Regions from separate parts of the Pseudomonas sp. GW456-L12 genome, predicted to be linked through region 1. Evidence: predicted binding sites of a transcription regulator. Region 1 holds the regulator's gene; the other holds the start of a gene.
What was found. Region 1 encodes sigma-54, which starts transcription at its own class of promoters, with help from an activator protein. Its sites were predicted from a motif close to ANTGGCATNNANNTTGCTNT; they were not measured.

Region 1 (15,064 bases):
GGCCTTTGGTGCGCTTCAACGTCAGCGTGATCGTCGAGCAGAACGGTCGCCGCGAACGTGGCGGCCATGGCGGCGGCGGGCGTACCGACTACCGTTATTTCCTCAGTGAAGACCGTGCCATGGGGTACGCCCGTGAGGCATTGCGCCAGGCCCTGGTCAACCTGGAAGCCATCCCCGCGCCAGCCGGCACCTTGCCGGTGGTACTGGGTTCGGGCTGGTCTGGCGTGCTGTTGCACGAAGCAGTGGGGCATGGCCTGGAGGGCGATTTCAACCGCAAGGGCAGCTCGGCCTACAGTGGCCGCATGGGCGAAATGGTGGCCTCGAAACTCTGCACCATCGTCGACGACGGCACCCTGGCCGGGCGGCGCGGCTCGCTGAGCATCGATGACGAAGGCACCCCGACCGAATGCACCACCCTGATCGAGAACGGTGTGCTCAAGGGCTACATGCAGGACAAACTCAATGCCCGCCTGATGGGCGTGGCCCGCACCGGCAACGGTCGCCGCGAATCCTATGCGCACCTGCCGATGCCGCGCATGACCAACACCTACATGCTGGGTGGCGAAAGCGATCCGGCGGAAATCATTGCTTCGGTGAAAAAGGGCATCTATTGCGCCAACCTGGGCGGTGGTCAGGTGGACATCACCAGTGGCAAGTTCGTGTTCTCCACCAGCGAGGCGTATCTGATCGAAGACGGCAAGATCACCGCGCCAGTCAAGGGCGCGACCCTGATCGGTAACGGGCCGGAAGCCATGAGCCGGGTGTCGATGGTCGGTAACGACCTGGCGCTGGACAGTGGTGTGGGGACCTGTGGCAAGGATGGGCAGTCGGTGCCGGTGGGTGTCGGCCAGCCGACCTTGAAGATCGATGCGATCACCGTGGGTGGCACGGGCGCTTAAGAAGTGAAGCGGCGGGTGAGTTGCCGGGCAACCCACCCGAGTCGAGGCTCAGCGCAGGCCGCGTTGAGTCTCGTCCAGCTCGCGGATGTATTTGAAGATTTTACGGCTGGAGGCAGGCGGCTTGTTATGGGCCACCTCATGCTGGGCCTGACGGACCAGGGAGCGCAGCTGCTGACGATCCGCTTGCGGATAGTCGGTGACGAACTTTTCCAGGACCGCGTCATCGCCCGCGATCAAGCGATCGCGCCAGCGCTCCAGGCCATGGAAACGTTCGTTGTACTGGCGAGTCGAGGCGTCGAGTTGGTCCAGCAGCACCAGGATCGCGCTGGTGTCCTGATCGCGCATCAGCTTGCCGATGAATTGCAGGTGGCGTTTGCGCGCGATATGGGCGACATGCTTGGGCGCATCCGCCAGGGCCCGGCGCAGAGCGTCGGTCAACGGCAGTTTGTTCAGCAAGTCGGGCTTGAGTGTTGTAAGGCGCTCGCCGAGGTCAACCAGAGCATGCAGCTCGCGTTTGACCTGGGATTTGCTTTTCTCCCCATCGAGGGAGTCGTCGTAAGAATCAACCATGGTGGCAGTCCGCAAAGAAACGCCGCCATGATAACCAGTCGGGGGCCGCTTGTCCGGCCCGGTCGCTCGAAGGCCTTAACCGAAAGCAGAATTTGAGTGGAGAAAACCATGAGTGCAGCACAAAGCGTCGGCCCGCAGGCTTTGCCGGCACTGCAGGAACAAGTCGAGCAGATCATCGCCGAGGCCAAGCGCCAGGGTGCCAGTGCCTGCGAAGTGGCGGTTTCTCTGGAGCAGGGCCTGTCGACTTCGGTTCGCCAGCGGGAAGTGGAAACCGTCGAGTTCAATCGCGACCAGGGCTTTGGCATCACGCTCTATGTCGGCCAGCGCAAGGGCTCGGCCAGTACCTCGGCCAGTGGTCCCGAGGCGATTCGTGAAACCGTCGCCGCGGCCCTGGCCATCGCCAAACACACCTCGGAAGACGAAAGCTCGGGGTTGGCCGATGCCGCCCTGATGGCCCGGGACGTGCCGGACTTCGACCTGTTCCACGCCTGGGACATTACCCCGGAGCAAGCCATCGAGCAGGCGCTGGCCTGTGAAGCCGCGGCTTTTGCCGCCGACAGCCGGATCAAGAACGCTGACGGCACTACCCTGAGCACCCACCAGGGCTGCCGTGTGTACGGCAACAGCCACGGTTTTATCGGCGGTTATGCTTCGACTCGGCACAGCTTGAGTTGCGTGATGATCGCCGAGGCCGACGGCCAGATGCAGCGTGACTATTGGTATGACGTCAATCGCCAGGGCCATCTGTTGACGGACCCGGTGACCATCGGCCAGCGCGCCGCGCAACGTGCTGCGAGCCGCCTGGGCGCCCGCCCGGTGCCGACCTGCGAAGTGCCGGTGCTGTTTTCTGCGGAACTGGCCGGCGGCCTGTTCGGCAGCTTCCTGGGGGCGATTTCCGGCGGCAACCTGTACCGCAAATCGTCCTTCCTCGAGGGCGCGCTGGGGCAGCGGCTGTTCCCCGAGTGGCTGACCATCGATGAGCGTCCGCACTTGATGCGCGCCTTGGGCAGTTCGGCGTTCGATGGCGATGGCCTGGCCACTTACGCCAAGCCTTTCGTCGAGAACGGCGAACTGGTGTCCTACGTGCTAGGGACTTATTCCGGGCGCAAGCTCGGCCTGCCCAGCACCGCCAACGCCGGTGGCGTGCACAACCTGTTCGTGACCCATGGCGAGGAAGACCAGGCGGCCTTGCTGCGCCGCATGGGCCGGGGCCTGCTGGTCACCGAACTGATGGGCCACGGGCTGAACATGGTCACCGGCGATTACTCCCGGGGCGCGGCCGGTTTCTGGGTGGAAAATGGCGAAATCCAGTTCGCTGTCCAGGAAGTCACCATTGCCGGCAATATGCGCGACATGTTCAAGCAGATCATCGCCGTCGGTAACGATCTGGAGTTGCGCAGCAACATCCGCACCGGTTCGGTATTGATCGAGCGCATGACGGTCGCTGGCAGCTAAGTCGTAACGGCGTCAGCGAAAGCGCGCGTCCCGCCCGGGGCGCGCGCTTTTTTATTGCCCGGCTTTTGAACACTGACCAACCCTAGCCACCTGTGCAGGGACGCTTGGTCTTGAGCTTGTTTTGATTCTCAATATCATATAATAATAAATCTCATTATCGAATGAGCCCAGGTCATGAGTTCTGCCTTGCACGAGCAGTCTTATCTCGAAAGCTGGCGTTGGATGAGTCGCCAGATCCGTTGTGCCCTCGATCCGGACGAGCCGCGCCTGATCGAGCATTACCTGGCCGAAGGGCGCTATCTGGCGTGTTGCACCGCCACCTCGCCCTGGCTGATCGCCGAAACTTCATTCCGCCTGCTGCTCGATACCGCCACCGATACCGCGCTGCCCTGGCATTGGCGCAGCCAGTGCCTGGACCAGGCCTGGCGCCCGTTGCGTGACCTGGAACGCCTGTCTTTCTGCAAATGCCGGCTCAAACGCTGGCAAAGCCATGCCTGGCAACTGGCGACTTGCTCGTTGCTGCCATCCATTCCCCTTATCGAACTGGTGCAAGGATTTCCCGATGAGTAATACCCGTATCGAACGCGACAGCATGGGCGAACTGCATGTTCCGGAGCAGGCGCTGTATGGCGCGCAAACCCAGCGCGCGGTGGATAACTTTCCCATCAGCCACCAGCGCATGCCGGCGCAGTTCATCCGCGCGCTGATCCTGGCCAAGGCGGCCGCGGCCAAGGCCAACGTCGAACTCAAGCAACTGAGCGAATCCCAGGGCAAGGCCATAGTCGATGCTGCCCAGGGCTTGCTGGAAGGCGACTTCATGCAGCATTTCCCGGTGGATATCTTCCAGACCGGGTCCGGCACCAGTTCCAACATGAACGCCAACGAAGTCATTGCCACCCTGGCCAGCCGTTTGCTCGGCGAACCGGTCAACCCCAACGACCATGTGAACTGCGGGCAGAGCAGCAACGACATCATTCCGACCACCATCCACGTCAGCGCCGCGCTGGGCTTGCACGAACAACTGCTGCCGGCGCTGGTGCACCTGGTGCAAGTCATCGAGCGCAAGGCGGTCGAGGTCCATCCCTTCATCAAGACCGGCCGCACCCACCTGATGGACGCGATGCCAGTGCGTATGAGCCAGGTGCTGGAAGGCTGGGCGCAGCAGCTCAAGGCCAATATCGGTCACCTGCAGGATCTGCTGCCGAGCCTGCAATCCCTGGCGCAGGGTGGCACGGCCGTGGGCACCGGGATCAACGCTCACCCGCAGTTCGCCGCGGGTTTCAGCCGGCAGTTGAGCAGCCTGACCCAGGTGCAGTTCACCCCGGGCAAGAACCTGTTCGCACTGATCGGCTCCCAGGACACCGCGGTGGCGGTCTCGGGCCAGCTCAAGGCTATCGCGGTCACCTTGATGAAGATCGCCAACGACCTGCGCTGGATGAACTCCGGGCCGTTGGCCGGCCTCGGCGAAATCGAGCTGGAAGGGTTGCAACCGGGGTCTTCGATCATGCCCGGCAAGGTCAACCCGGTGATTCCGGAGGCCACGGCGATGGTGGCGGCCCAGGTGATCGGCAACGACACCACGATCACGGTGGCGGGGCAGTCGGGCAACTTCGAGCTGAACGTCATGCTGCCGATCATCGCCCAGAACCTGTTGAGCAGCATCGAGTTGCTGGCCAATTCCAGCCGCCTGCTGGCGGACAAGGCGATTGCTAGCTTCAAGGTCAACGAGCCCAAGCTCAAGGAGGCGCTGTCGCGCAACCCGATCCTGGTCACGGCGCTCAACCCGATCATCGGCTACCAGAAGGCCGCTGAAATCGCCAAGACCGCCTACAAGCAGGGGCGCCCGGTGATCGATGTCGCCCTTGAACACACTGATCTGTCACGCAGCCAGCTGGAGATCCTGCTCGACCCGGAAAAACTCACCGCGGGCGGCGTGTAAATCCCGACATTGCTTTGGAGGTTCACCATGGAGCACTGGAAACGCACGATCGAAAGGGCAAACCGTTTCTTCATGCAGGGCGACCTGGTGGATGCCCGCGAGTATTACTTGCAGGCCCTGGCCCTGGCGCAGGTGTTGTTCGAGCGCTGGAGCGATGCCGACGAAGCGGTGGCGGCTTGTGTCATCTCCCATCACAACCTGGCGGACCTGCACCTGCGCCTGAACCAGCCGGAGGAGAGCGCGGAGTACCTCTGCGCCATCCATCAGCGGTTGTTGCAGACCATGCAGGACAGCCGCCTGGCGCCGGCGCTGCGGGAAGCCGCGCTGCGCCAGAGCAGCAAGACCTATGTCGAGTTGCTCAACTTCATCGGTGAGCACGGTGAATACCCCCGTACGCATCGCCTGCTGGAGAGCAATGTCGCGCAATCGACTGCCGGCACCGCGACCCCGAATGCCCCTCATTACGGAGCACATTGATATGTCCTTTACCTTGCCTGCATTGCCCTACGCCTACGACGCCCTGGAACCGCACATCGATGCGCAGACCATGGAAATTCACTACACCAAGCATCACCAGACCTACATCAACAACCTCAACGCGGCCGTGGAAGGCACCGAATGGGCCGACTGGTCGGTGGAAAAGCTGGTGGCCGGGGTCCAGCAATTGCCGGAGAAGTTGCGTGCAGCGGTGATCAACCAGGGCGGTGGTCACGCCAACCATTCGCTGTTCTGGGCGGTGATGGCGCCGAGCGGCGGAGGCAAGCCGAACGGTGCGCTGGGCCAGGCGATCGACGAGCAGCTGGGCGGTTTCGAGAGTTTCAAGGAGGCCTTCACCAAGGCCGCGCTCACGCGTTTTGGCAGCGGTTGGGCCTGGCTCAGCGTGACCCCGCAAAAGACCCTGGTCGTCGAGAGCAGCGGCAACCAGGACAGCCCGTTGATGAACGGCAATACCCCGATTCTCGGTCTGGACGTGTGGGAGCACGCCTATTACCTGCGTTACCAGAACCGGCGGCCGGAATACATCAATGCGTTCTACAACGTGATCAATTGGCCTGAAGTAGCCGAGCGCTATCAGGCCGCACTGGTTTGAGCCCCCTCCTATAAAAAAGACCTAAGGCTGACTATGGGCACTGAAACACTGACGATCAGCAGCGGGCGGATGTTTCGTTACGCATTCGGTTCGCTGTTGCTGTTGGCGGGTACTGCATTGCTGGTTGCCCAGGGCTTGTCCTGGCTGGACCTGGAGCCGCGCTTGTTGCGTGCATTGCAGGGTGGGGCGGTCTGTGCCCTGGGAACCGCGCTGGGGGCAGTGCCCGTGTTGGTCATTCGCAAGATGCCGCTGGCGCTGAGTGACACCCTGTTGGGATTCGGCGCCGGGGTGATGCTGGCGGCTACGGCCTTTTCGTTGATCGTGCCCGGGATCGCTGCGGCGGAAAAACTCGGACTGTCGCCCTGGGCGTCGAGTGGCCTGATCAGCTTCGGCATCATGCTCGGTGCCTTGGGGTTGTTTCTGGTGGACCGCAAAGTCTCGGGGGGCAACCCGGAGAAACTGGTGGGCACCCTTGAGCATCCGGTCATCCCGCCGCGAATCTGGCTGTTTGTGTTTGCCATCATCGCCCACAACATTCCCGAAGGAATGGCCGTAGGTGTTTCCGCGGGTGGAGGCATGCCGGAGGCGGACAGCCTGGCCATGGGCATCGCCTTGCAGGATGTGCCGGAAGGGCTGGTGATTGCTTTGGTGCTGGCTGGCGCCGGCATGTCCAGGGTCAAGGCATTCCTGATCGGCGCCGCTTCAGGCCTGGTGGAGCCGGTGTTCGCGTTGCTTTGTGCGTGGCTGGTGAGCTTGGCCGAGATGCTGTTGCCGCTCGGGCTGGCGTTGGCGGCGGGGGCGATGCTGCTGGTGGTGACCCACGAAGTGATTCCCGAATCCCGACGCAACGGTCATGAGAAGCTGGCCAGCCTGGGCTTGTGTGTCGGCTTTTGCCTGATGATGGTCATGGATACGGCACTCGCTTGAGTGCCTTTGCGGCAGGTTTGCCTTGCCGACCTTACTCGCCTTCGTCGAAGAAGTTGTTGATCAGTGCCACCAGCGCTTCCAGCGCCTCCTGCTCCTGTTCGCCTTCGGTCTTCAGATGAATCCTGGTGCCCTTGCCGGCGGCCAGCATCATCATTGCCATGATGCTCTTGCCGTCGACCATCGACTCCGGCGTTCTCCCTGCGCGGATCTGGCAAGGAAACTGACCGGCCACGCCGACGAACTTTGCCGAGGCACGGGCATGCAGGCCCAGTTTGTTGATGATTTCAATTTCCAGAGCAGGCATCGCGGGGTAGATCCTTTCAGCTAAGGTCGCGGTGGCGAACCTGGACGTTCTTCAGGGACTTTTGCAGGACTTGGCCCAAGCGTTCGGTCAGGTAGACCGAGCGATGGTGGCCGCCCGTGCAGCCAATGGCAATAGTGACGTAGGCGCGGTTGCTGGCGGCGAAACGGGGCAACCATTTCAGCAGGTAGCTGGAGATGTCCTGGAACATTTCCTCGACGTCCGGCTGGGCGGCCAGGTATTCGGCAACCGGCTGGTCGAGCCCGGACTGGGCACGCAACTCGGGTTTCCAGTACGGGTTGGGCAGGCAGCGTACATCGAATACCAGGTCGGCATCGACCGGCATGCCACGCTTGAATCCGAAAGACTCCACCAGAAAGGCGGTGCCCGGTTCCGGTTGGTTCAACAGGCGCAACTTGATGGTATCGCGCAGTTGATACAGGTTCAGGTTGGTGGTGTTGACCTTGAGATCGGCCAGGTCGGCGATCGGTCCCAGCAGATGGCTTTCGTCCTGGATCGCCTCGGCCAGCGAGCGATTGTTGCTGCTCAAGGGGTGGCGGCGGCGGGTTTCGGAAAAGCGCTTGAGCAGGGTTTCTTCGTCAGCATCCAGGTACAGCACATCGCACTGGATATGCCGGCTGCGGACTTCCTCGAGCAGTTCGGGGAAGCGCGACAGGTGGCTGGGCAGGTTGCGGGCGTCGATCGACACGGCGACCAGGGGCTGTGTCAGTTCGGTGTGGATCAACGCCCGTTCGGCCAGCTCGGGCAACAGCCCGGCCGGCAGGTTGTCGATGCAGTAATAGCCATTGTCCTCGAGTACATCGAGGGCGGTGCTTTTACCTGAGCCGGACCGGCCGCTGACGATGATCAAACGCATGATTACTGACCGTTCTGTTCGTCCAGGACAACCTTGTACAAGGCTTCGTTGCTGGTGGCGCTGCGCAGTTTGTCGCGCACTTCTTTGCGGTCCAGCATGCTGGCAATCTGCCGGAGCAGTTCCAGGTGCGCATCGGTGGCGGCTTCCGGGACCAGCAGTACGAACAGCAGGTCGACCGGTGCGCCGTCGATGGCGTCGAAATCGATGGGAGCGTCCAGGTGCATCAGGGCACTGATGGGCGACTCACAGCCTTTGAGGCGGCAGTGTGGAATGGCAATGCCGTTGCCAAAACCGGTAGAGCCCAGTTTTTCACGGGCAATCAGGCTTTCGAAGACATCTTGCATCTCAAGATCAGGCACTTCGCGGCTGATCAGGTTGGCAATTTGTTCGAGGGCGCGTTTTTTGCTGCCGCCCGGCACGTTCACCAGGGAACGGCCGGGGGTCAGGATGCTTTCAAGTCGGATCATGGGAGGGGAGTGTTAGCGACCCGTGCCTTGGAGAAGGTGGAGTTGCTTTTCCTTATGCTTTTTCAGTTGGCGGTCAAGCTTGTCCGTGAGCAAGTCGATTGCGGCATACATGTCGTCATGTTCTGCATTGGCGACGACTTCCCCACCATGGATGTGCAGCGTGGCCTCGATTTTCTGCTTCAGTTTTTCGACGGCCAGCGTTACCTGCACATTGGTAATCTTGTCAAAGTGCCGCTCAAGTCGGTCGAGTTTTTCGCCGATGTAAGCGCGCAGAGGTTCGGTCACTTCCAGTTGGTGTCCACTGATGTTGACTTGCATACAGCTTCTCCTTCGTTGCCAGTGCATAAAGCGGCAGGTCGATTGACCTGCCACTGGAACGCTGTGGCGAGCCCGGCGGCTACATCAACCGCTTCCGTTCGCTGGAAGGCGCGATCCCCAGGGATTCGCGGTACTTGGCGACGGTACGACGGGCTACCTGAATGCCTTGTGCCTCCAGTAAACCAGCGATCTTGCTGTCACTCAACGGCTTTTTCTGATTTTCCGCGGCGACCAGTTTTTTGATGATCGCGCGGATCGCCGTGGACGAGCATTCACCGCCTTCGGAGGTACTTACGTGGCTGGAGAAAAAGTATTTCAGTTCATAAATGCCCCGTGGGGTATGCATGAATTTTTGCGTGGTCACCCGTGAAATCGTCGACTCGTGCATGCCGACTGCTTCGGCGATGTCATGCAGGACCAACGGTTTCATAGCCTCATCGCCGTACTCGAGGAAGCCGCGCTGATGCTCGACGATCTGGGTGGCGACTTTCATCAGGGTTTCGTTACGGCTCTGCAGGCTCTTGATGAACCAGCGGGCTTCCTGCAACTGGTTGCGCATGAAGGTGTTGTCGGCGCTGGTGTCGGCGCGCCGCACGAAGCCGGCGTACTGTGGGTTGACGCGCAGGCGCGGCACGGACTCCTGGTTCAGCTCCACCAGCCAGCGTTCGTTGTCCTTGCGCACTATGACGTCGGGGACCACGTATTCGGCTTCGGTGGATTCGATTTGCGAGCCCGGCCGTGGGTTGAGGCTCTGTACCAGTTCGATGACTTGGCGCAGTTCGTCTTCCTTGAGCTTCATGCGCCGCATCAGCTGGCTGTAGTCGCGGCTGCCGAGCAGGTCGATGAAGTCGCTGACCAGGCGCTTGGCTTCAGTCAGCCAAGGGGTCTTGGCAGGCAGCTGGCGCAGTTGCAGCAGCAGGCATTCGCCCAGGTTGCGGGCACCGATGCCGGCGGGCTCGAATTGCTGGATACGGTGCAGGACGGCCTCGATTTCGTCGAGTTCGATGTCCAGTTCCGGATCGAAGGCTTCGAGAATTTCCTCGAGGGTTTCGTCCAGATAGCCTTGATTGTTGATGCAGTCGATCAGGGTCACGGCGATCAGGCGATCGGTGTCGGACATGGGCGCCAGGTTCAACTGCCAGAGCAGATGGCTCTGCAGGCTTTCGCCGGCCGAGGTGCGGGTGGTGAAATCCCACTCGTCGTCATCGTTGCTGGGCAGGCTGCTGGCGCTGGTCTGGTAGACGTCTTCCCAGGCGGTGTCGACCGGCAGATCGTTGGGAATGCGTTCGTTCCATTCGCCGTCCTCGAGGTTGTCCACCGTCGGGGCGGTTTCCTGGTAGGAGGGTTCCTGGATATCGGTATTGGGTTTCTGCTCGGCGTTGTCGGCCAGCGGATCGGTGTTATCGAAGTCGTCGCCTTCTTCCTGGCGCTCGAGCATCGGGTTGGACTCCAGGGCCTCCTGGATTTCCTGTTGCAGGTCCAGGGTCGACAATTGGAGCAGGCGGATGGCCTGTTGCAGCTGCGGTGTCATCGTCAGCTGCTGGCCCATTCTGAGGACTAGCGATGGTTTCATGGCAGGGGCTTAACACCTTATTCGCCGGCGCACATGCGCCATCCACTACAGGGCGCGTGAGCGCCAAACATAAGCAAATTATATGCCTGAAACTGAAGTGTTTGCCTAGAGCGCTGTAACAATAAAAACAGCAGGGTTTTATTGGGGCGGGCGCTCTGGCGACCAGCCAAACACCTCAGGGCTTACAGGCGGAACTCATGGCCCAGGTAAACTTCCTTGACCAGCTCGTTGGCGAGGATGGTTTCGGCGTCGCCTTCGGCGATCAGTTGACCGTCGTTGACGATGTAGGCGGTTTCGCAGATATCCAGGGTTTCACGGACGTTGTGGTCGGTGATGAGCACGCCGATACCCTTGGCCTTCAGGTGATGAATGATCTGCTTGATGTCGCCTACCGAGATCGGGTCCACGCCGGCGAAAGGTTCGTCGAGCAGGATGAACTTGGGGGCGGTGGCCAGGGCGCGAGCGATTTCCACGCGGCGACGTTCACCGCCGGAAAGGCTCATGCCCAGGTTGTCGCGAATGTGGTTGATGTGGAACTCCTGCAGCAGGCTTTCCAGCTCCTGGCGACGGCCGGCCTTGTCGAGCTCCTTGCGGGTCTCGAGGATGGCCATGATGTTGTCGGCCACCGAAAGCTTGCGGAAGATCGAGGCTTCCTGCGGCAGGTAGCCGATCCCGGCGCGGGCGCGGCCGTGCATTGGCTGGTGGCTGACATCCAGGTCGTCGATCAGGATGCGACCCTGATCGGCCTGGACCAGGCCGACGATCATGTAGAAGCAGGTGGTCTTGCCGGCGCCGTTGGGGCCGAGCAGGCCGACGATCTGGCCGCTGTCGATGGACAGGCTGACGTCACGCACGACCTGGCGGCTCTTGTAGCTCTTGGCCAGGTGCTGAGCTTTCAGAGTTGCCATTACTGGGCCTTTTCGTCAGTTTTCTTTTTCGGCTGGATGACCATGTCGATCCGTGGGCGCGACTCGGTGACCTTGCTGCCGGTGGCGCGACCGGCGCTGGCCAGCTTCTTGTTGGTGTCGTAGACGATTTTCTCGCCCTGGGTGATGTTGCCGTCCTTGTCGACGACTTTGGCGCGGTCGATCAGTACGACGCGGTTTTGTGCGGCGTGGTACTGGATGGTCACACCGTAGCCCTGGACCGGCTTGGTGTCGCCCTGGGTTTGAATCTGCTCGAAGTAGGCCAGGTTGCCCACCGAGGTCACCACGTCGATATCACCGGTCTGGGTGCGGGTGATGGTCACGGTATTGCCGGTGACCTTCATCGAGCCCTGGGTGATGATCACGTCGCCTCTGTAGGTGGCTACGCCATTCTTGTCGTCCAGTTGAGCGTCGTCGGCCTGGATGCGGATCGGTTGCTGGCTATCGTTCGGCAGAGCCCAGGCGCTCACGCTTCCCAGTGCTGCGCCCAGACCGAGCAAAATAGGGAGGGTTTTAACGAGCCTCATACTGTCCTCTTACGTTCGATAGCAGGTTCATCCTGCCGTCTTTCAAATACGCTTTCATTCCCTTGCCAGTCGTCACGCCGCCGGCGCCGTCGATTCTAACGTCTTGATCGGTCTGCGCATATTGCTTCTGCGGGAATACTGTCATGCGGGTCGTGGTGATCAGCAGGTTGCGATTTTTCTCGTCGGTGCGCGAAACCCGTACCGAATCGATCAACTCGACCTCGGTGCCGTCCGGGTTGACTTCGCCGCGCTCGCTCTGGACATGCCAGGGGAAGGCGGTGCCGCGATACATCTGCAGGTCCGGCTTGGTCAGCAGGGTCACCTCGGTGGCCTTGAGGTGCTCGACCTTGTCGGAAGTCATTTCGTACTGCAGCTTGCCGTCGGGCAGGTACTGCACGCTACGGGCGTTGATGGCGTAGTAGTCGATGGCGCTTTCGTCGACCTGCGCGACCGGCTTGTCGAGGAAGCGTTCCGGGCTGATGTTCCAGTACCCCACCGCCAGGAACAGCACGGTGATGATGCCGAAGATCAGTATGTTGCGAATCTTTTTGCTCAGCATGGGAGGCTCTATAAGTAGGCGGCGTGGGCCGCTTCAAGGCTGCCTTGGGCGCGCAGGATCAACTCGCAGAACTCGCGGGCGGCGCCTTCGCCGCCACGGGCCTGGGTGACGCCATGGGCGTGTTCACGGACAAAACTGGCGGCATTGGCGACGGCCATGCCCAGGCCGACCCGGCGGATCACTGGCAGATCGGGCAGGTCGTCGCCTAGGTAGGCGACCTGTTCATAGCTTAGGCCCAGTTGGGCAAGAAGCCCGTCCAGCACTACCAGTTTGTCTTCGCGACCCTGAAACAGGTGGGGAATCCCCAGGTTTTTCGCCCGACGCTCGACCACCGGCGTCTTGCGGCCGCTGATGATCGCCGTCTGCACGCCCGTGGCCATCAGCATCTTGATGCCCTGGCCGTCGAGGGTGTTGAAGGTCTTGAATTCGCTGCCGTCTTCGAGGAAGTACAGGCGACCGTCGGTCAGTACGCCGTCGACGTCGAATACCGCCAGCTTGATGTTCTTGCCGCGTTGCAGCAGATCCGTGCTCATTACATGACTCCCGCGCGCAGCAGGTCGGACAGGTTGAAGGCGCCGATCGGGCGATCGTCCTTGTCCACCACGACCAGTGCGTTGATTCGATTGTCCTCCATGATCTTCAGGGCTTCGGCCGCGAGCATTTCGGCGCGGGCGGTCTTGCCGTGAACGGTCATGACTTCATCGATGGTGGTGTGGTGGATGTCGATGGTGCGGTCCAGGGTGCGGCGCAGGTCGCCATCGGTGAAGACCCCTGCCAGGCGCCCGTCGGCCTCGACAATGACAGTCATGCCCAGGCCCTTGCGGGTCATTTCCATCAGGGCGTCCTTGAGCAGCGTGCCACGCTGGACCTGCGGCAGTTGCTCGCCGGCATGCATGACGTTCTCGACTTTCAGCAGCAGGCGCCGGCCCAGCGCGCCGCCCGGATGGGAAAAGGCGAAGTCTTCGGCGGTAAAACCGCGGGCTTCCAGCAGCGCCACGGCCAGGGCATCGCCCATGACCAGGGCGGCGGTGGTCGAGGAGGTCGGAGCCAGGTTCAGCGGGCAGGCCTCTTGCTCGACCTGGACGTTGAGGTTGACCTCGGCGGCCTTGGCCAGTGGCGAATCAGGGTTGCCGGTGATGCTGATCAACTGGATGCCCAGGCGCTTGATCAGCGGCAACAGGGTCACGATTTCATTGGTCGAGCCGGAGTTGGACAGGGCCAGGATCACATCGTCCCGGGTAATCATGCCCATGTCGCCATGGCTGGCTTCGGCCGGATGGACAAAAAACGCGGTGGTGCCGGTGCTGGCCAGGGTGGCGGCGATCTTGTTGCCGATGTGCCCGGACTTGCCCATGCCGACCACTACTACGCGGCCTTTGCTGGCCAGAATCATCTCGCAAGCGCGTACGAAATCTGCGTCGATATGTGGCAGCAAGCCTTGTACGGCTTCTATCTCGAGGCGGATGGTGCGTTGTGCCGATTGAATCAGGTCGCTGGATTGGCTCATGTCAGAAATCGTATAGCCTGATGAAAAGGCGGCGATTATAGCGGTAATGATCGATTCCCTCACGCAAGTTCGTCAGCCTTTGTCCTTCTATAGGTAGGAATTGTCCTGTAAAGCCTGTTTTAGGCTGTCGTGATCCTGAACGCGGATGGCTTCGGCCTTGGGGGCTCCGTATCAGCAGTGATATAGTTCGCCGCCAGTTCGGCCTGCCCTGGGTGCATGTACTCCCGGCAGGGAGCCAAGCGTCCGAGTGAGAGGCTGCATCGCAAGGAGTTTAGATGAGTGCCGATAACGCCTACGCGGTCGAGCTGAAGGGACTGTCCTTCAAGCGCGGTGCGCGCAGCATCTTCAATAATGTCGATATCCGTATTCCGCGGGGCAAGGTCACCGGCATCATGGGGCCTTCCGGTTGCGGCAAGACCACGCTCCTGCGGTTGATGGGCGCGCAATTGCGTCCCAGCAACGGTGAAGTCTGGGTCAATGGCCAGAACCTGCCCAAATTGTCGCGCGGCGATCTGTTCGACGCCCGCAAGCAGATGGGCGTGCTGTTCCAGAGCGGTGCGCTGTTCACCGATCTCGATGTGTTCGAGAACGTCGCCTTTCCGCTGCGCGTTCATACCCAGCTGCCGGATGAAATGATCCGCGATATCGTCCTGCTCAAGTTGCAGGCGGTCGGGTTGCGCGGTGCCATCGACTTGATGCCCGACGAGCTGTCCGGTGGCATGAAGCGTCGCGTGGCCCTGGCCCGGGCCATCGCCCTGGACCCGCAGATCCTAATGTACGACGAGCCGTTCGTAGGCCAGGACCCCATTGCCATGGGCGTGCTGGTGCGTCTGATCCGTCTGCTCAACGACGCGCTGGGTATCACCAGCATCGTGGTTTCCCATGACCTGGCGGAAACCGCGAGCATCGCCGACTACATCTATGTGGTGGGCGATGGCCAGGTGCTGGGGCAGGGCACGCCCGACGAGCTGATGGATTCCGATAACCCGCGGATCCGCCAGTTCATGAAAGGCGACCCCGACGGTCCGGTACCCTTTCACTTTCCAGCGCCGGACTACCGCGCAGATCTTCTGGGGAAGCGCTGATGCGCAAAGTATCTTTATTGGAGCGAATTCGTCTGTTCGGCCAC
Region 2 (15,064 bases), on a different contig from region 1:
CCCCACAGTACAGGCCAACCTTCTAACGGGCGGTTTGGATGAAGTCTTCAGTCGCACCGAGGCCAGTGGTAGCACCTACAGCTACCTGACTGATGCGCTGGGTTCAACCCAAGCGCTCACCGACAGCACCGGAGCATCCACTACCCAATACACTTATGACCCTTATGGCCAAACCAGTATCAGCGGACCCGCGAGTACTAACAGCCAGCAATACACCGGTCGGGAAAATGATGGCTCGGGCCTCTATTATTATCGGGCACGGTATTACTCTCCAGGTTTTGGGAGGTTTATTTCGGTAGATCCGATTGGCCTTGCAGGAGGGATGAATACATACGCCTATGTTCTCAGTAATCCTATTAGCTTTACCGATCCGTTCGGCTTAGACGTTACAGTTACTCTCTATCCAGGCGCAAGCGGCTTCGGCCATGTTGGTACCGGGGTCAATTCCCCGCAGACAAGAGGTTTCTACCCCGCACCGGATTCGTCGACTTGGGATGTTGCAACTGGTCAACCCGTGCCCGGAATAATGCTCCCAGACACCAGGATACCTGAAACTAGCATCACTATTCCAACAACCCCTGCACAGGACAAAGCTATCCAAGAGTTTATTGATAAACTAACGCGTAATCCAGGCAGCTACGAGCTGAATAATCGCAACTGCACTACCACAGTCCATGATGCGCTTAAGGCTGGTGGAATCAACACGCCAGAGACGATTTTTCCTAAAACTTTGATGCGAAATCTGAAACAGCAATTTGATGGGAGACCGTAAATGACACTGCTCCGCTTTACAGGTTTATTCGCTCTTCTTGGGCTTACTATCCCATTAGTATTTCGGTGGCTTTGGTGGTCGTTTCAGTACTTTAAAATCACTGATCTTGGCATTCATGGATTTGTTCAGAAGCTGATGTTGATGTTATGGCCGACGTCACTTATGTCACTTCCGGCAAGCGATGAATCCGGATTTGAAACTAAGCTGTTCTTAATGTCGCTGGTCGCAAACATCTTCCTATATGGGATTCTCGGTGTCGGCATTTGGTTCGGATTACGGAGGCACATAAGCGTTCTCGCACCTGTATTCCTTGTAGTAATTACAGTATGGTGGTATTTGTTGTCGCTCCATTAACTAGATGGAGAATAAACCTCTACGCCTATGTTGCTGGCAAACCCCATCCTTGACGGATGCCCCCTAGGGCTGCTGCAAGGACAGCTAGGGCCTACGAGATTTTCCAGTCGCATTAATTTCGAAAATTTCGCATTTAATTCGAAAACCTACAGCCTCCGCCCACCAGGGCTGGCCCTGACGCAGAGTGGTGCGGCTGGCGAAACGGCCGCTGCGGCCAATGGCTCAGCGGAGTGTGGCTGGTGACCGACTGGATGGCGGCCACTTCCAGGGCTTCCTGCTCCTCCAGCGGCGGCAACAGGCCAGGCAGGCGGCTGGCCAGCAAGGTCTTGCCGGTGCCCGGCGGACCACTGAACAGCAGGTTGTGCGCACCGGCCGCGGCTACCAGCAGCGCGCGTTTGGCGGCCAGCTGGCCCTGTACTTCATTCAGGTCGGGGTAGGGCCGGTTCTGGTGGAGCAGACCGTCCGAAACATAGGGTTCGATCGGTGTATGGCCGTTGAAATGCGCAACGGCTTCCAGCAAGTGCTCGACCGCGATCACCTTCAGTCCCGACGCCAGGCAGGCTTCCTCGGCATTCGCGCGCGGCACCATCAGCGTACGTCCGGCCTGGCGCGCGGCCAGGGCTGCCGGCAGCACACCGCGCACCGGACGAACCGCGCCGGAAAGCGCCAGCTCGCCCAGGCATTCGACTTCCTCCAGGGCCAGGGTCGGCACCTGCACGCTGGCGGCGAGAATGCCCAGGGCAATGGCCAAATCGAAGCGCCCGCCGTCCTTGGGCAGGTCGGCCGGGGCGAGGTTGAGGGTGATGCGCCGGGCCGGAAAATCGAAGCCGGCATTGAGAATGGCGCTGCGCACCCGGTCCTTGCTTTCCTTGACCGCCGCTTCGGGCAGGCCCACCAGGGTCAGGGCCGGCAGGCCGTTGGCCAGATGGACTTCGACCGACACGGCCGGCGCTTGCACGCCGGTCTGGGCACGGCTGTGGACAATGGCCAGAGACATGACTCGTTCCTTGAGATGCGCTTACCGCTTCCTGCGGTCTTGGAAGGATAGTCAGGTGGCAGGGACTGGATAGGGGGGGAATGCAGACAGGATGTGTCGTTTATTGCAGGGCTGACGCGCACAAGCTCACTGCTACAGGTTTGATATGGCCTGGGTAGGAACGAGCTTGTTCACGATGTGTAGGTCAGGTTACTCGGCGGACGGTGTCAGCTTGGCTTCCAGCTCGGCGACCTTCGCCTCCAGGCTTTCCAGGCGGGCCCGGGTGCGGGCCAGGACGACCATCTGGCTGTCGAATTCTTCCCGGCTGACCAGGTCCAGCTTGCTGAAGCCGCTTTGCAGCAGGGCCTTGAACTGGCTTTCGATTTCGGCGCGGGGCAGTGGGGTATCGCCGCTGAACAGGCGGGCGGCATGGCCGCTCAGGGCATCGAGGAGGTCTTTGGGCGCGAGCATGGGGAGTGTCCTGAAAACAATGGCGGGCAGTGTATCACGCACTGTCTATAGTCAATCGGCAGGCGGGGATGCACGCTTTTCGCGCATAGCGCCGGGCAGTGGCGCACTGTTGTTGTGCGTATCCGTGGCGATGATGGCGAAGTGGTTTCTGTCGTGGCGGCCAAGGGACTGAAATCAGTGGGTTTTCGCGAGATGGCAAGGTTTCTGCTTAGTCCCCGATGACCCATGCACTGATGCAGTCGCTGTGACGAATGCAGTGCGGCAGGCGGAGCGGGGAAGTGTTTCGTCAGGAGCGGTTAGCTGGCGTCGGTCTGGTCGAGGAAGGCCGACGATGCGTTACAAAGCCAGGCACTGCGCTTAGACTTGAGTCGGGTTTGTTTTCCTGGGGCAAGTCCACCAATTCGGGAGAAAGTTTCATGAAGCTAGTCACTGCCATCATCAAGCCGTTCAAGTTGGACGACGTGCGCGAGTCGCTGTCCGAGATCGGCGTGCAGGGCATTACCGTTACTGAGGTCAAAGGCTTCGGCCGGCAGAAGGGGCACACCGAGCTGTATCGCGGCGCGGAGTACGTAGTCGACTTCCTGCCCAAGGTGAAGATCGACGTCGCCATCGACGACAAGGATCTTGATCGGGTCATCGAGGCGATAACCAAGGCCGCCAACACCGGCAAGATCGGTGACGGCAAGATCTTCGTGGTCAATCTGGAACAGGCTATTCGCATCCGTACCGGCGAAACCGATACCGACGCCATCTAAGCCGCCCCAAACCCAACGCCCCAGGAGAAAACAATATGACTCTGCGTAAAATCGCAGGGCTAGGAGCCCTGTTGTCCCTCGTAATGCCTGGCCTGGCCATGGCGGCGGACGAAGTGGCAGCCCCAGTCCTCAACTCCGGCGACACCGCCTGGATGCTGACCTCGACGGCCCTGGTGCTGTTCATGACCATTCCCGGCCTGGCGCTGTTCTACGGCGGCATGGTGCGTTCGAAAAACATTCTTTCCGTGATGATGCAGTGCTTCGCCATTACCGGTCTGATCAGCATCCTGTGGGTCATTTATGGCTACAGCATTGCGTTCGACACCACCGGCATGGAGCAGGGCGTCGTCAACTTCAACTCCTTCGTCGGCGGCCTGGGCAAGGCCTTCCTGGCCGGCGTCACCCCGGCGAGCCTGACCGGCCCGGCGGCGCTGTTCCCCGAGGCGGTGTTCATCACCTTCCAGATGACCTTCGCCATCATCACCCCGGCGCTGATCGTCGGTGCCTTCGCCGAGCGGATGAAGTTCTCCGCCATGCTGATCTTCATGGCCATCTGGTTCACCCTGGTCTACGCGCCGATCGCGCACATGGTCTGGTCCGGCAACGGCGGCTTGATGTGGGACTGGGGCGTGCTGGACTTCGCCGGCGGCACCGTGGTGCACATCAACGCCGGTATCGCCGGCCTGGTGGCCTGCCTGGTGCTGGGCAAGCGTAAAGGCTTCCCGACCACCCCGATGGCGCCGCACAACCTGGGTTACACCCTGATGGGCGCGGCCATGCTGTGGATCGGCTGGTTCGGCTTCAACGCCGGTTCCGCCGCCGCCGCCAACGGCACCGCCGGCATGGCGATGCTGGTAACCCAGATCGCCACCGCCGCCGCGGCGCTGGGCTGGATGTTCGCCGAATGGCTGACCCACGGTAAGCCAAGCGCCCTGGGCATCGCCTCGGGTGTGGTTGCCGGCCTGGTGGCGATCACGCCTGCCGCTGGCACCGTAGGCCCGATGGGCGCCCTGGTGATCGGCCTGGCAGCGGGCGTGGTGTGCTTCTTCTGCGCCACCACCCTGAAACGCAAGCTGGGCTACGACGACTCCCTGGACGCCTTCGGCGTGCACGGTATCGGCGGTATCCTCGGCGCGATCCTCACCGGTGTGTTCGCCGCGCCATCGCTGGGCGGCTTCGGCACCGTGACCGACATCGCCGCGCAAGTGTGGATCCAGTGCAAAGGCGTGGGCTTCACGGTGATCTACACCGCGATCGTGACCTTCATCATCCTCAAGGTGCTGGATGTGGTCATCGGGCTGCGTGTCACCGAGGAAGAAGAGTCGGTCGGCCTCGACCTGGCGCAACACAACGAGCGCGGTTACAACCTGTAATCTCGCCAGAAAAAATGCCCGGCTTGCCGGGCATTTTTTTGTCTGCGTTTTGTCATTGAGAGACGGCTGAAAGGTTTTTTCCAGAGCTTGTCAGCCAGTTTGATGACTGCTTTTTTTTCGGGTCAATGACTTACAGCATTGGAGGAATATTCGGCACTTTGTTTTTTCCCAGAGCGCGCTAGAATGCGCGCCGAATGTGCGGAGAACTGTATGTGGCAACAGACTCTGATTACCCTGCGGGCAAGGCCCCGGGGCTTTCATCTGGTAACGGACGAGTTACTCGCCGGCCTGCCTGAACTGAAGGCATGTCGGGTCGGTCTGTTGCATTTGTGGCTGCAGCATACCTCGGCCTCGTTGACCATCAACGAGAATGCCGACCCTGCGGTTCGTCGTGACTTCGAGCGTTTCTTCAACTCCCTGGTGCCTCAAGGCATGGCCGGGTATGAACATGACGACGAAGGGCCCGATGATCTGCCGGCGCACTTCAAGGCCAGTTTGCTAGGCTGTCAATTGAGCTTGCCGGTATCGGCGGGTCGCTTGGCGTTAGGCAGCTGGCAAGGCGTTTATCTGGGCGAGCATCGCGATCATGGCGGTGCCCGCAAAGTCCTTGCCACCTTGCACGGTGATAAGGCATAAGCCGCTGGTTATCAGTGGATGTTGATTTTTTTCCAGCGGCCTTCGACAGTCGGCTCAGCTGGGCTATAACTAATCTGCTTTTCGCAAGTCATGAGGTAGAACATGAGCGACGATGATCTGGAAAACGACGACCTCGAAGTAGGCGACGAAGACGAAACCGAAGAAGGTCTTGAAGCGGCCGCCGACGATGTGGCGGAAGACGATGGCAGTGATGTTCCTGCCCCGACCGCCAAAGGCAAGGCCAAGGCTGCCGTCTCGGTAGACGAGCTGCCGAGTGTCGAAGCCAAGAACAAAGAGCGTGATGCACTGGCGCGCGCCATGGAGGAGTTCCTGGCCCGTGGCGGTAAAGTGCAGGAAGTCGAGGCCAATGTGGTTGCCGATCCGCCCAAGAAGCCTGATAACAAGTACGGTAGCCGGCCTATCTGAGCGCCTGCCACTTGCTTGCTGAAAAAGCCCGCCGTCGCTGCGGGCTTTTTCATGGGCGCTTGTTGGCGAGAGTGCGGTGTTGCGGTGATTGCGAGCGTGCTATCAGGCGCCGTTGTGCCAGCGCGCCAGCAGTTTCGGCAGCTCGGTCAGGCTGCGGATTTCCGCATCCGGTAACCGGTCCGCCTCCCAGGCCTTGCCGGCCGGGTTGAACCAGATGGCCCGCAAGCCGGCCTGCTGCGCCCCGGCGATGTCGTCGCCCGGGTGGTCGCCGATGTGCACGGCGGTGTCCGGTGTCGCCTCGCCCCGTTGCAGGGCTTCGTGAAACAACCGTGAATCGGGCTTGGCGATGCCGATGTCTTCGGCGCACAGGGCGAACTTGAAGTAATCCGCCAGCCCCAGGCGGCGCACGTCGGCGTTGCCATTGGTGACCACGCCCAGCGCGAAGTGGTTGGCCAGCGCTTCCAGGGTCGGCTGCACCTCGGGAAAGATATCCAGCTGATGCCGCGCATGCAGGAACACTTCAAAACTCTGGTCGGCCAGGGCATTGGCCTGGCCCTGGTCGTAGCCGGCTTCCTCCAGTGCATGAAACAGCACCCGTCGGCGCAGCGCGCTGATGCGGTACTTGAGCCCCGGCTCGTTGCTCAGCACCCGCTCACGGATGGTCCAGAGATGCTCCACCGGTACGCCGCCCAGTTGCGGAGCGTGGTCGGTCAGCCACTGGCGCAGCACGGCTTCGGCGCTGACGATCACGGGCGCGGTATCCCACAGCGTGTCGTCGAGGTCGAAGGTGATCAGCTTGATCGTCATTACTCACCGCCTTTGTTGCGTTTGGCCCGTGGGTGGGCGCTGTCGTAGACCGCTGCCAGGTGCTGGAAGTCCAGGTGGGTATAGATCTGGGTGGTCTTGATATCCGAGTGCCCCAGCAGTTCCTGTACCGCGCGCAGGTCCTGGGAGGATTCCAGCAGGTGGCTGGCGAAGGAGTGTCGCAGCATGTGCGGATGCAGGTTCTGTCCCAGCTCGCGCTCGCCGGCGGCCTTGACCCGCAGCTGGATCGCCCGGGGGCCCAGGCGCCGGCCCTGCTGGCTGACGAACACCGCGTCGTCCGGCGGATTGCTCAGCGCCCGCAGCGGTAGCCACAGCTGCAGCGCCTCGCGGGCCTTCTTGCCAATCGGCAGGACCCGGGTCTTGCTGCCTTTGCCGTGGACCTGCACCAGGCCATCGGCCAGGTCCAATTGTTCGAGGTCGAGGCTGGTCAGCTCCGACAGGCGCAGCCCGGAGGAATAGAACAGCTCGAGAATCGCCTGGTCGCGGTGCGCGAGGAAATCATCCTCCACCGCGCCATCGAGCAATTGCAGAGCGCGATCGGTGTCCAGGGTCTTGGGCAGGCGGCGCTCGCCCTTGGGTGGCGCCAGGCCGTTGGCCGGGTCGTGATTGCACAGGCCTTCGCGATTCAGGTAGTGGTACAGGCCGCGTACGGCGGAGAGCAGGCGCGCCAGGCTGCGAGAGGATTGGCCCTGCTGGTGCAGGCGCGCAATCATGCTGCGCAGGCCCTGGATGTCCAGGTCGGACCAGCTGCAAACCTGCTGCTTGGCGCAGAAGGCCAGCACTTTTTCCAGGTCGCGGCGGTAGGCTTGCAGCGTATGGGGCGACACTTGGCGCTCACTGCGCAGGTGCTCGCAGTAGGCGTCCAGTTGTCGTTCCATGGTCAGCGAACCGAGCGTAGCGAGTGAGTGAAGCGCGGCAGCACGCGGCCCATGACTTCGGCGATATAGCTGAGGAACAGCGTCCCCACCGAGCTTTTGTAGTGCTGCGGGTCGCGGCTGGCGATGGCCAGCACGCCGTGAATGCCCTGATGGGCGATGGCGACCACGGCGCTCGAGCCGATCTGCTGGCGCTGCTCTTCGCCGAACAGGAAGTCCAGCTCATGCTCGCGCAGGCTGCCGCTGACGCTCTTGCCTTCGGTCAGCAAGCCGCCGATGGCGGTCTGGGCATCGGCCGCGGTGACCCAGCGGCCCACGGGCATGGCACTGTCACTGAACAGGATCAGGCTCACGAAAGGCACCTGGAAGTCCTGGCGCAGGCTGTCTTCGACGCTCATCACCACGTCTTCCAGGCTGTTGGCATCCATCAGCGCGAGAATCAGGCGCCGGGTCTTCTCGAAGAGCCGGTCGTTGTCCCGGGCCACGTCCATCAACTGCGAAAGCCGGTGGCGCATCTCGATGTTGCGCTCGCGCAGGATCTTCATCTGCCGCTCCACCAGCGAGATGGTGTCACCGCGCTGATGGGGAATGCGCAACGCCGGGAGCAGTTCTTCATGCTCGACGAAGAAGTCCGGATGAGCCTCCAGGTACGCGGCGATCGCCGCCGCCTCGAGGTTTTCGGCAGGAGATTCGTCGGGTTGTTCGGCTGGAACCTGAGGCTGATCAGTCATGGTTTTCGCTCATTCAAAGACGCACCTGTCCTTCGTATACGCGCACTGCCGGGCCGGTCATCTTCACCGGTTGGCCAGGGCCTGCCCATTCGATGGACAGGCGCCCGCCCGGCAGGTCGATCAATAGCGGCGAATCCATCCACCCCTGGCTGATCGCGGCCACTGCGGCGGCGCAGGCGCCGGTACCGCAGGCCTGGGTTTCCCCGGCGCCACGTTCCCAGACCCGCAGCTGCGCGCGCTGACGGTCGATGACCTGGATGAAGCCGACATTGACCCGGGCCGGGAAGCGCGGGTGATGTTCGATCTTCGGTCCCAGCTCATGCACCGGCGCGGTGTTGATGTCGTTGACCCGCAGCACCGCATGGGGGTTGCCCATGGACACCGCGGCCAATTCGACGGTCTGGCCATCGACTTCGACCTGGTAACTCAGGGCTTGGGCCGGTGCCACGAATGGAATCTGCTCGGGCACCAGGCGCGGCGCGCCCATGTCGACGCTGATCTGACCGTCGTTGCGCACATCCAGTTCGATGATGCCGCTTTTGGTCTCGACGCGGATCTGGCGCTTGGTGGTCAGGCGCTTGTCCAGCACGAAACGGGCGAAACAGCGCGCACCGTTGCCGCATTGCTCCACTTCGGAGCCGTCGGAATTGAAGATCCGGTAGCGGAAATCCACATCCGGGTTGCTCGGTGCCTCGACGATCAGCAACTGGTCGAAACCGACTCCGGTGTTGCGATCGCCCCATTGCTTGGCATGTTTGGGCAGGATGTGCGCGTGCTGGCTGACCAGGTCGAGGACCATGAAGTCATTGCCCAGGCCGTGCATCTTGGTAAAACGCAGCAGCATGGTTTTACTCCGGCAGCAGGCTTTCGCCAGCAAACAACTCGGCTACCGTCTCGCGGCGACGCACTTCAACAGCCTGTTCACCATCGACCAGCACTTCAGCAGCGCGACCGCGGGTGTTGTAGTTGGAGCTCATGACGAAACCGTAGGCACCGGCCGAATGCACGGCCAGCAGGTCGCCCTCTTCCAGGGCCAGCTGACGTTCCTTGGCCAGGAAGTCGCCGGTTTCGCAGATCGGGCCGACGATGTCGTAGGTACGTGCCTGGCCATCGCGCGGGCGTACGGCGCTGACGTCCATCCAGGCCTGGTACAGGGCCGGGCGGATCAGGTCGTTCATCGCCGCGTCGACGATGGCGAAGTCCTTGTGTTCGGTGTGCTTGAGGTACTCGACCCGGGTCAGCAGTACCCCGGCGTTGGCGACGATGAAACGGCCGGGTTCGAAGACCAGTTCCAGGTCGCGGCCGTCGAGGCGTTCGCGCACGGCCTTGACGTAGTCGGCGGCCAGCGGTGGCTCTTCATCGCGATAACGCACGCCCAGGCCGCCACCGAGGTCGATGTGGCGCAGGTAGATGCCGCACTCGCCCAGGCGGTCGACCAGGTCCAGCAGACGGTCGAGGGCATCGATGAAGGGGGCCAGGGTGGTCAGTTGCGAGCCGATATGGCAATCGACGCCGACCACTTCCAGGTTCGGCAGCTGTGCCGCGCGGATGTACACGTCTTCGGCATCGGCGATGGCGATACCGAACTTGTTTTCCTTCAGGCCGGTGGAAATGTACGGGTGGGTGCCAGCATCGACATCCGGGTTGACCCGCAGCGAAACCGGCGCGCGAACCTTGAGTTCGGCGGCGACCTGTTGCAGGCGTTCCAGCTCGTCGCTGGACTCGACGTTGAAGCAGTGCACGCCGACTTCCAGGGCGCGACGCATGTCGTCACGGGTCTTGCCGACACCGGAGAAGACAATCTTGTCGGCCGCGCCGCCAGCGGCCAGGACGCGTTCCAGCTCGCCCCGGGAGACGATGTCGAAACCGGCGCCCAGACGCGCCAGGACATTCAGTACACCCAGGTTGGAGTTGGCCTTTACCGCGAAGCAGACCAGGTGCGGCATGCCGGCGAGGGCATCGGCGTACGCGCGGTACTGCGCTTCGATATGCGCTCGGGAATAGACGTAGGTCGGCGTGCCAAAACGTTCGGCAATGGCGGACAACGCTACACCTTCCGCGAACAGCTGCCCGTCGCGGTAGTTAAAAGCGTCCATGGGGTTCCCTTAGTTGGTGTCGTGCTTGTGCGACTGCGAGTGACCTTGGTCTTCAGGGGATTTGCTGTCATCGGGAAGATACAGCGGGCCTTTTTGACCGCAGGCCGTGACAAGGCAGGCAACCGCGACGAGCGCAGCAAGGGAAGAGATCAGGCGCTTCATGGCGAAATCCTTGAGAATGCGTTAATTGCGCCCGAGTATACCGGCCACCCGACGGCTTGCCTATGCGCTGGAACACCCGTCTGGCGGGCCTTTGCCTCGGGCGCAGGGGCTGGGCGTGGCGGCCGCGGGGATATTTTCTCTGCCGCCCGCGCCCTTGGACGGTATCCTTTGCATTCGCCCGGATGCGCCCGTATCTTGCGGCGCTTGAGCGTGAGTAGACACTTTTCGAGGTTCCCGCAATGAGTTTGACTGAAGCCCGTTTCCACGACCTGGTCGATGCCACCCAGCAGACGCTGGAGGACATTTTCGAGGAGAGTGACCTGGATATCGATCTGGAGAGCTCCGCCGGTGTGCTCACCGTCAAGTTCGAAAACGGCAGCCAGGTGATCTTCAGCCGCCAGGAGCCGCTGCGTCAGCTGTGGCTGGCCGCGCGCTCCGGTGGTTTCCACTTCGACTACGACGAAGAAAGCGAGCGCTGGATGTGCGACAAGAGCGAAGAGCAGTTGGGCGAAATGCTCGAGCGCATCGTCCTCGAGCAGGCCGATATCAAGCTCGAGTTCGAAGGGCTCTGAGACCGTGACGCCAACCGCCCCGGTGCGCCCGCCCAAGCCGCTGTACAGCAATGTCAGCCCGGCAGTGGCCTCGCCTTGCATCAGCCTGTGTCGGCTGGATGAGGAAAAAGTCTGCAAGGGCTGTTTCCGGCATGTCGAAGACATTCGCGAATGGCGCTCGGCGGACGATGAGCGACGGCGTGTCATCTGTCGCCAGGCGCTGGAGCGCAAGCGGGCGGCGGCGCCCGGTATGGGCTAGCCCGGGCACAAAAGCCCTGCGGCTTGTTTATTTGTGCTGCTGTGGTAGTGTCCGGTTACGCCTCGCCACATCGAGGCCAGTGAAAACCCCGTCTTATCTGGACGGGGTTTTGCTTTTTTGTGCCGAAAAAAGGAGTCTGCCTGGATCATGAGCACCGCACCTTCCATCATTCTCACCCGCCTCGACGTGCAGCGTCTGGAGCGCCTGATCGACAGCCTGGACGACACGCTGCCTGGCGTCATTGCGTTGCAGACCGAGCTGGATCGCGCCGAAACCCTGGTGGGCCACGATGAAGTCCCGCCTGGTGTCGTGACCATGAATTCGCGTGTGCATTGCCGCGAAGAGGGCAGCGGCAAGGACTATCACCTGACCCTGGTGTATCCGCAGGACGCCAACGCCGACGAGGGCCGGATCTCTATCCTGGCGCCGGTGGGCAGCGCCTTGCTCGGTTTGCAGGTCGGGCAGTACATCGACTGGCCGGCGCCCGGCGGCAAGACCCTGAAGCTGACTCTGCTGGAAGTGGAATACCAACCCGAAGCGGCTGGCGACTTTCACCTCTGAAGGGCGCCGCTGACCGGCTAGACCTGCTCGAGCGCGTCGTTCAAGGCGCGCTCCAGGTCGGCCTTGTAGCGCAGGTAGAGATTGCTTGAGCCATGGTGGTCGCCGAGCAAGCCGGACAGGTCCAGGTCGGTGATATAGCAGCGATAGCGCTCGGTTTCGCGACGCTGGCCGACAATCTCCTGGGCGACCGCGGCGAACAGCTGGTCGCCATGCTCCAGCTCGGAAAACTCCCGTTGATTGCAATACAGAGTGACCTGCACCTGCCCCGGTGCGGCTTTGCCGATGATGCCCTGCACGTCATAAAAGGCTTTGTTCGCTGGTGTCTGGGGTGCCGGGCGTGGCTCGATTCGACGGGCTCTTGTGCTGCCTGAGGGCAATATCTGGTAATACAAAATATCCAGCGGCACCAGAGCCTGGGAGGCCTCCATCGGCAGTTGGGCATCGCGCCGGTAGAGGATCGACTGCAGGAAGCGTTGCAGGGGGACCAACAGGCTCTGTTCGTCGTGGTAGGGCAGGCGTTGCTGCCAGAGCGCATCGAATTCATCCAGCACGTACAGCTCGGCCTGAGCCTCGACGACACGGTAGAACACCTGGATGCAGTCGGGCTGGCCCATCGGCAGGATCAGCGCCAGGTCGTGTTCTTCCAGGGCCATCGGGTCCAGGTGCAGCGGGCTGTAGCTCGACTGCTCTTCGCCGAGGTAGTCGATCAGCGCCGGCAGGCTTGCCAGCGCCACATGATTGGCCTGGCCCGGCACCAACTCCAGCACGTGGTAATGCTGCTGGACCTGGATCAGGTAGCGGTGGTTGAGCTGGCTGAGCAACAGGTTCTGCGCCGTGTCGAACAGCTCTTCGACCCGTTGGGCGATGAACTGCGCGCGGTTGTGGCAGAAGCAGCGCACTCGCAGCTTCGGTTGCTCAGGGCCGCGCGGCAGATTGTTGAGGTAGTCGCGCAGGCAGTCGAGCAGGGCATGGGCGCCGTCGTAACGGCCGACTAATACCTCGTTCCAGCTGTTGAGCGTCACCTGGTCGAGGGTCAGCACCAGGTTCTCCCGCACCCCGGCGTAGCTCAAAGAGTCGGTGCGCTCGGTAGTCATCAGGATGTTCAGGTCGCGGTGATGCTTGAGCGGGTCGCGGCCGACATTCACCAGGATCAGCACTTCGCTGGGCACGCTGCTGTGCAGCAGGCGTTCTTCGCTGACGGTGCCCAGGGGCAGGGCGATGGTCTGTTGCAGGCTGCCCAGCAGATTGAACAGCTCGAACTCGCTCAAGTCGCTGCTGCCCGGGTGCAGCGCCAGGCGCGTGCTGCTGTCGATCACGCCGTTGCGATGGCACCAGGTCAGCAGCTCCAGCAGTTCGCGGCTGCGCTTGATCGGCGCGAAGTGTTCCCACTCCAGGGCATTCAGGCTGCCGTTGTACAGGCCCCAGTGGGTTTGCCCCGGTTCTTTCTTGTTGGGTGACTGCACCAGGGTCAGGGTGTCTTCGGCCAGGTCCGGGGCGATGCCGGGGTTGATGAATTCGATCTTGCCGGCCTTGCGTTCAAAGGCCGCGTACAGGCGGCGGCCGAGGATATTCAGGTCGCGCTTGTTGACCAGGCCGAGGGTCTGCTCGGTACGGGCGAACTGGGTCAGGAAGCGGTAGCTGTAGTTCAGCTCATTGACCAGGGCCCGGCGTTCGGCGCTGACCTGGCGGACTTTCCACTGGCTGCGGCTGTCGAGCATTGCCAGCTGGCGTTGATCCCAGCCCCATTCGTGGGCCAGCCGTTCGAGCAGCGAGCGCTGCCAGCTCGGGTTGCGCGCGCCGTTATTGCCGGTGAGCTTGCGGTTGACCTTCAGGTACAGGCTGCGCCGTACCAGCTCCAGGCGCTCCGGTTCGCCACGGGCCTTGAGGTATTCCTCGATGCGCCGGTAGACCACGATGTACGGATCCAGCTCGTCGAGGTCCAGGCGATTGGCGAACACCGCCTGTTTGAAGCGCAGGCTCAGGCATTCCACCCGCGGGTGTTCGCTGGCGTAGACCTCGGTCAGCAGCAGCTTGAGCACCGACTTGTACGGCGACTCGATGCCCTTGAACAACTGCCAGAGCCCGGCGCCGATGAATTCGCCCGGCGGAATATGGGCCAGATGGCCAAGGTCGAGGTTTTCGTCGGCAGGGATGAAGCGCTTGGACAGCAGCGTATGGGTGTACTGCTGGTAGCGGGCTTCTTCGTACACCGGCACCAGCCACCACAGCGGCGTACGCCCGGCCAGCCAGATGGCCGTGCGATAGAACTCGTCCAGCAGCAGATAGTGCTGAGTGGTGCCGCAATCGTCCGAGCTCAGCTGGGTGTCGCGATCGCCACGGACAAAGCGGCTCGGGTCGATCAGGAAGAAGTGCGCCTCGGCACCCTGGCTGGCGGCCCAGGTTTCCAGCAGCAGGCATTTCTTGCGCAGTTCGGCGAGTTCGTTTTCGCCGAGATCGGGCGCATGGCAGACCCACACATCCATATCGCTCTGGTCAGCCTGGGCCAGGGTGCCCAGGCTGCCCATCAGGAACAGGCCATGGATAGGTCGCGGTGCATTGCCGGGCCGGACCTTGTAGGAAAACGAGCGGGTCAGGCGCTGGGCTTCGTTGAGCGTTGAGGTGTCGGGTTCGTAGTTCGACAGCCCGGCGGGTGTGCCGCCCGACACATAACCCGGCAATAACGGGTGGTTGACGTGAAAGAACAGCGGCAACAGGTTGAGCACTAGTTGCTGGCGCGGCGATAACCCCTCCATGGCCCGATCCAGACGCCCTTCGTTGAGCTTCAGAAAGCGCGCACGCAGCTGGCTGAGAACCTTGCGATCGATTCCCTCGTCCAGATCTGGGCGGATTTCATGGGTGCGGGTCATTCAAACAGGCTCGCGAAGCTTGAACGTGGGAGGTCTTATAGGTGGAGGAGTTTACAGCCAGTCGAGGGCGAGCTTTAAGCTGAATTTTATTTTTGACGTCAGATTTCCAGCGGACAACTGGAGCTTGCCCGCGGAATCCGACAGGCGGGGATTCCGAGGGCCGTAGGGGAAAGCGTTCAGGCGGCTTCTTTGACCGTCAGAATGGTCAGCAGGCCTTGGGCATGCTCGGCGGCATCGCGGCCCAGGCTGGTCAGGTAACCACCATCGGGCTGGGTAATGAGCTCTTTTTCGAACAGGCGTCGTGCGGCGGCGATAGCTTGGGGGGCAGCGGTCTGATGGATTTTCAGGCCTTCCTGGGAACTGTCCAGGTTGAA

Region 2: glnK (P-II family nitrogen regulator) is a predicted target of sigma-54. The motif match lies at 2,765-2,784, and genes of this name have one in related genera.

Annotation. Positions count from the first base shown of each region.
Region 1 covers NZ_JBWKZA010000008.1:125,374-140,437, reverse strand. The annotation lists gene tldD (metalloprotease TldD) at 1-899, shown strand, start outside; gene yjgA (ribosome biogenesis factor YjgA) at 948-1,469, opposite strand; gene pmbA (metalloprotease PmbA) at 1,578-2,924, shown strand; gene AC07Y9_RS13005 (FagA protein) at 3,099-3,494, shown strand; gene AC07Y9_RS13000 (class II fumarate hydratase) at 3,487-4,863, shown strand; gene AC07Y9_RS12995 (DUF2753 family protein) at 4,891-5,340, shown strand; gene AC07Y9_RS12990 (superoxide dismutase) at 5,342-5,953, shown strand; gene AC07Y9_RS12985 (ZIP family metal transporter) at 5,987-6,880, shown strand; gene AC07Y9_RS12980 (HPr family phosphocarrier protein) at 6,912-7,184, opposite strand; gene rapZ (RNase adapter RapZ) at 7,201-8,058, opposite strand; gene ptsN (PTS IIA-like nitrogen regulatory protein PtsN) at 8,061-8,525, opposite strand; gene hpf (ribosome hibernation-promoting factor, HPF/YfiA family) at 8,538-8,843, opposite strand; gene AC07Y9_RS12960 (RNA polymerase factor sigma-54) at 8,923-10,416, opposite strand; gene lptB (LPS export ABC transporter ATP-binding protein) at 10,599-11,324, opposite strand; gene lptA (lipopolysaccharide transport periplasmic protein LptA) at 11,324-11,869, opposite strand; gene lptC (LPS export ABC transporter periplasmic protein LptC) at 11,856-12,428, opposite strand; gene AC07Y9_RS12940 (KdsC family phosphatase) at 12,437-12,961, opposite strand; gene AC07Y9_RS12935 (KpsF/GutQ family sugar-phosphate isomerase) at 12,961-13,935, opposite strand; gene AC07Y9_RS12930 (ATP-binding cassette domain-containing protein) at 14,211-15,020, shown strand; gene mlaE (lipid asymmetry maintenance ABC transporter permease subunit MlaE) at 15,020-15,064, shown strand, end outside.
Region 2 covers NZ_JBWKZA010000015.1:26,843-41,906, forward strand. The annotation lists gene AC07Y9_RS18995 (RHS repeat-associated core domain-containing protein) at 1-772, shown strand, start outside; partial or broken gene AC07Y9_RS19000 (YifB family Mg chelatase-like AAA ATPase) at 1,272-2,123, opposite strand; gene AC07Y9_RS19005 (accessory factor UbiK family protein) at 2,313-2,573, opposite strand; gene glnK (P-II family nitrogen regulator) at 2,990-3,328, shown strand; gene AC07Y9_RS19015 (ammonium transporter) at 3,364-4,701, shown strand; gene AC07Y9_RS19020 (secondary thiamine-phosphate synthase enzyme YjbQ) at 4,912-5,337, shown strand; gene sutA (dormancy-specific transcriptional regulator SutA) at 5,440-5,763, shown strand; gene AC07Y9_RS19030 (HAD family hydrolase) at 5,866-6,570, opposite strand; gene xerC (tyrosine recombinase XerC) at 6,570-7,466, opposite strand; gene AC07Y9_RS19040 (DUF484 family protein) at 7,469-8,194, opposite strand; gene dapF (diaminopimelate epimerase) at 8,208-9,038, opposite strand; gene lysA (diaminopimelate decarboxylase) at 9,043-10,290, opposite strand; gene lptM (LPS translocon maturation chaperone LptM) at 10,300-10,452, opposite strand; gene cyaY (iron donor protein CyaY) at 10,692-11,024, shown strand; gene AC07Y9_RS19065 (DUF1289 domain-containing protein) at 11,029-11,262, shown strand; gene rnk (nucleoside diphosphate kinase regulator) at 11,410-11,823, shown strand; gene AC07Y9_RS19075 (class I adenylate cyclase) at 11,841-14,690, opposite strand; gene AC07Y9_RS19080 (TIGR02647 family protein) at 14,867-15,064, opposite strand, start outside.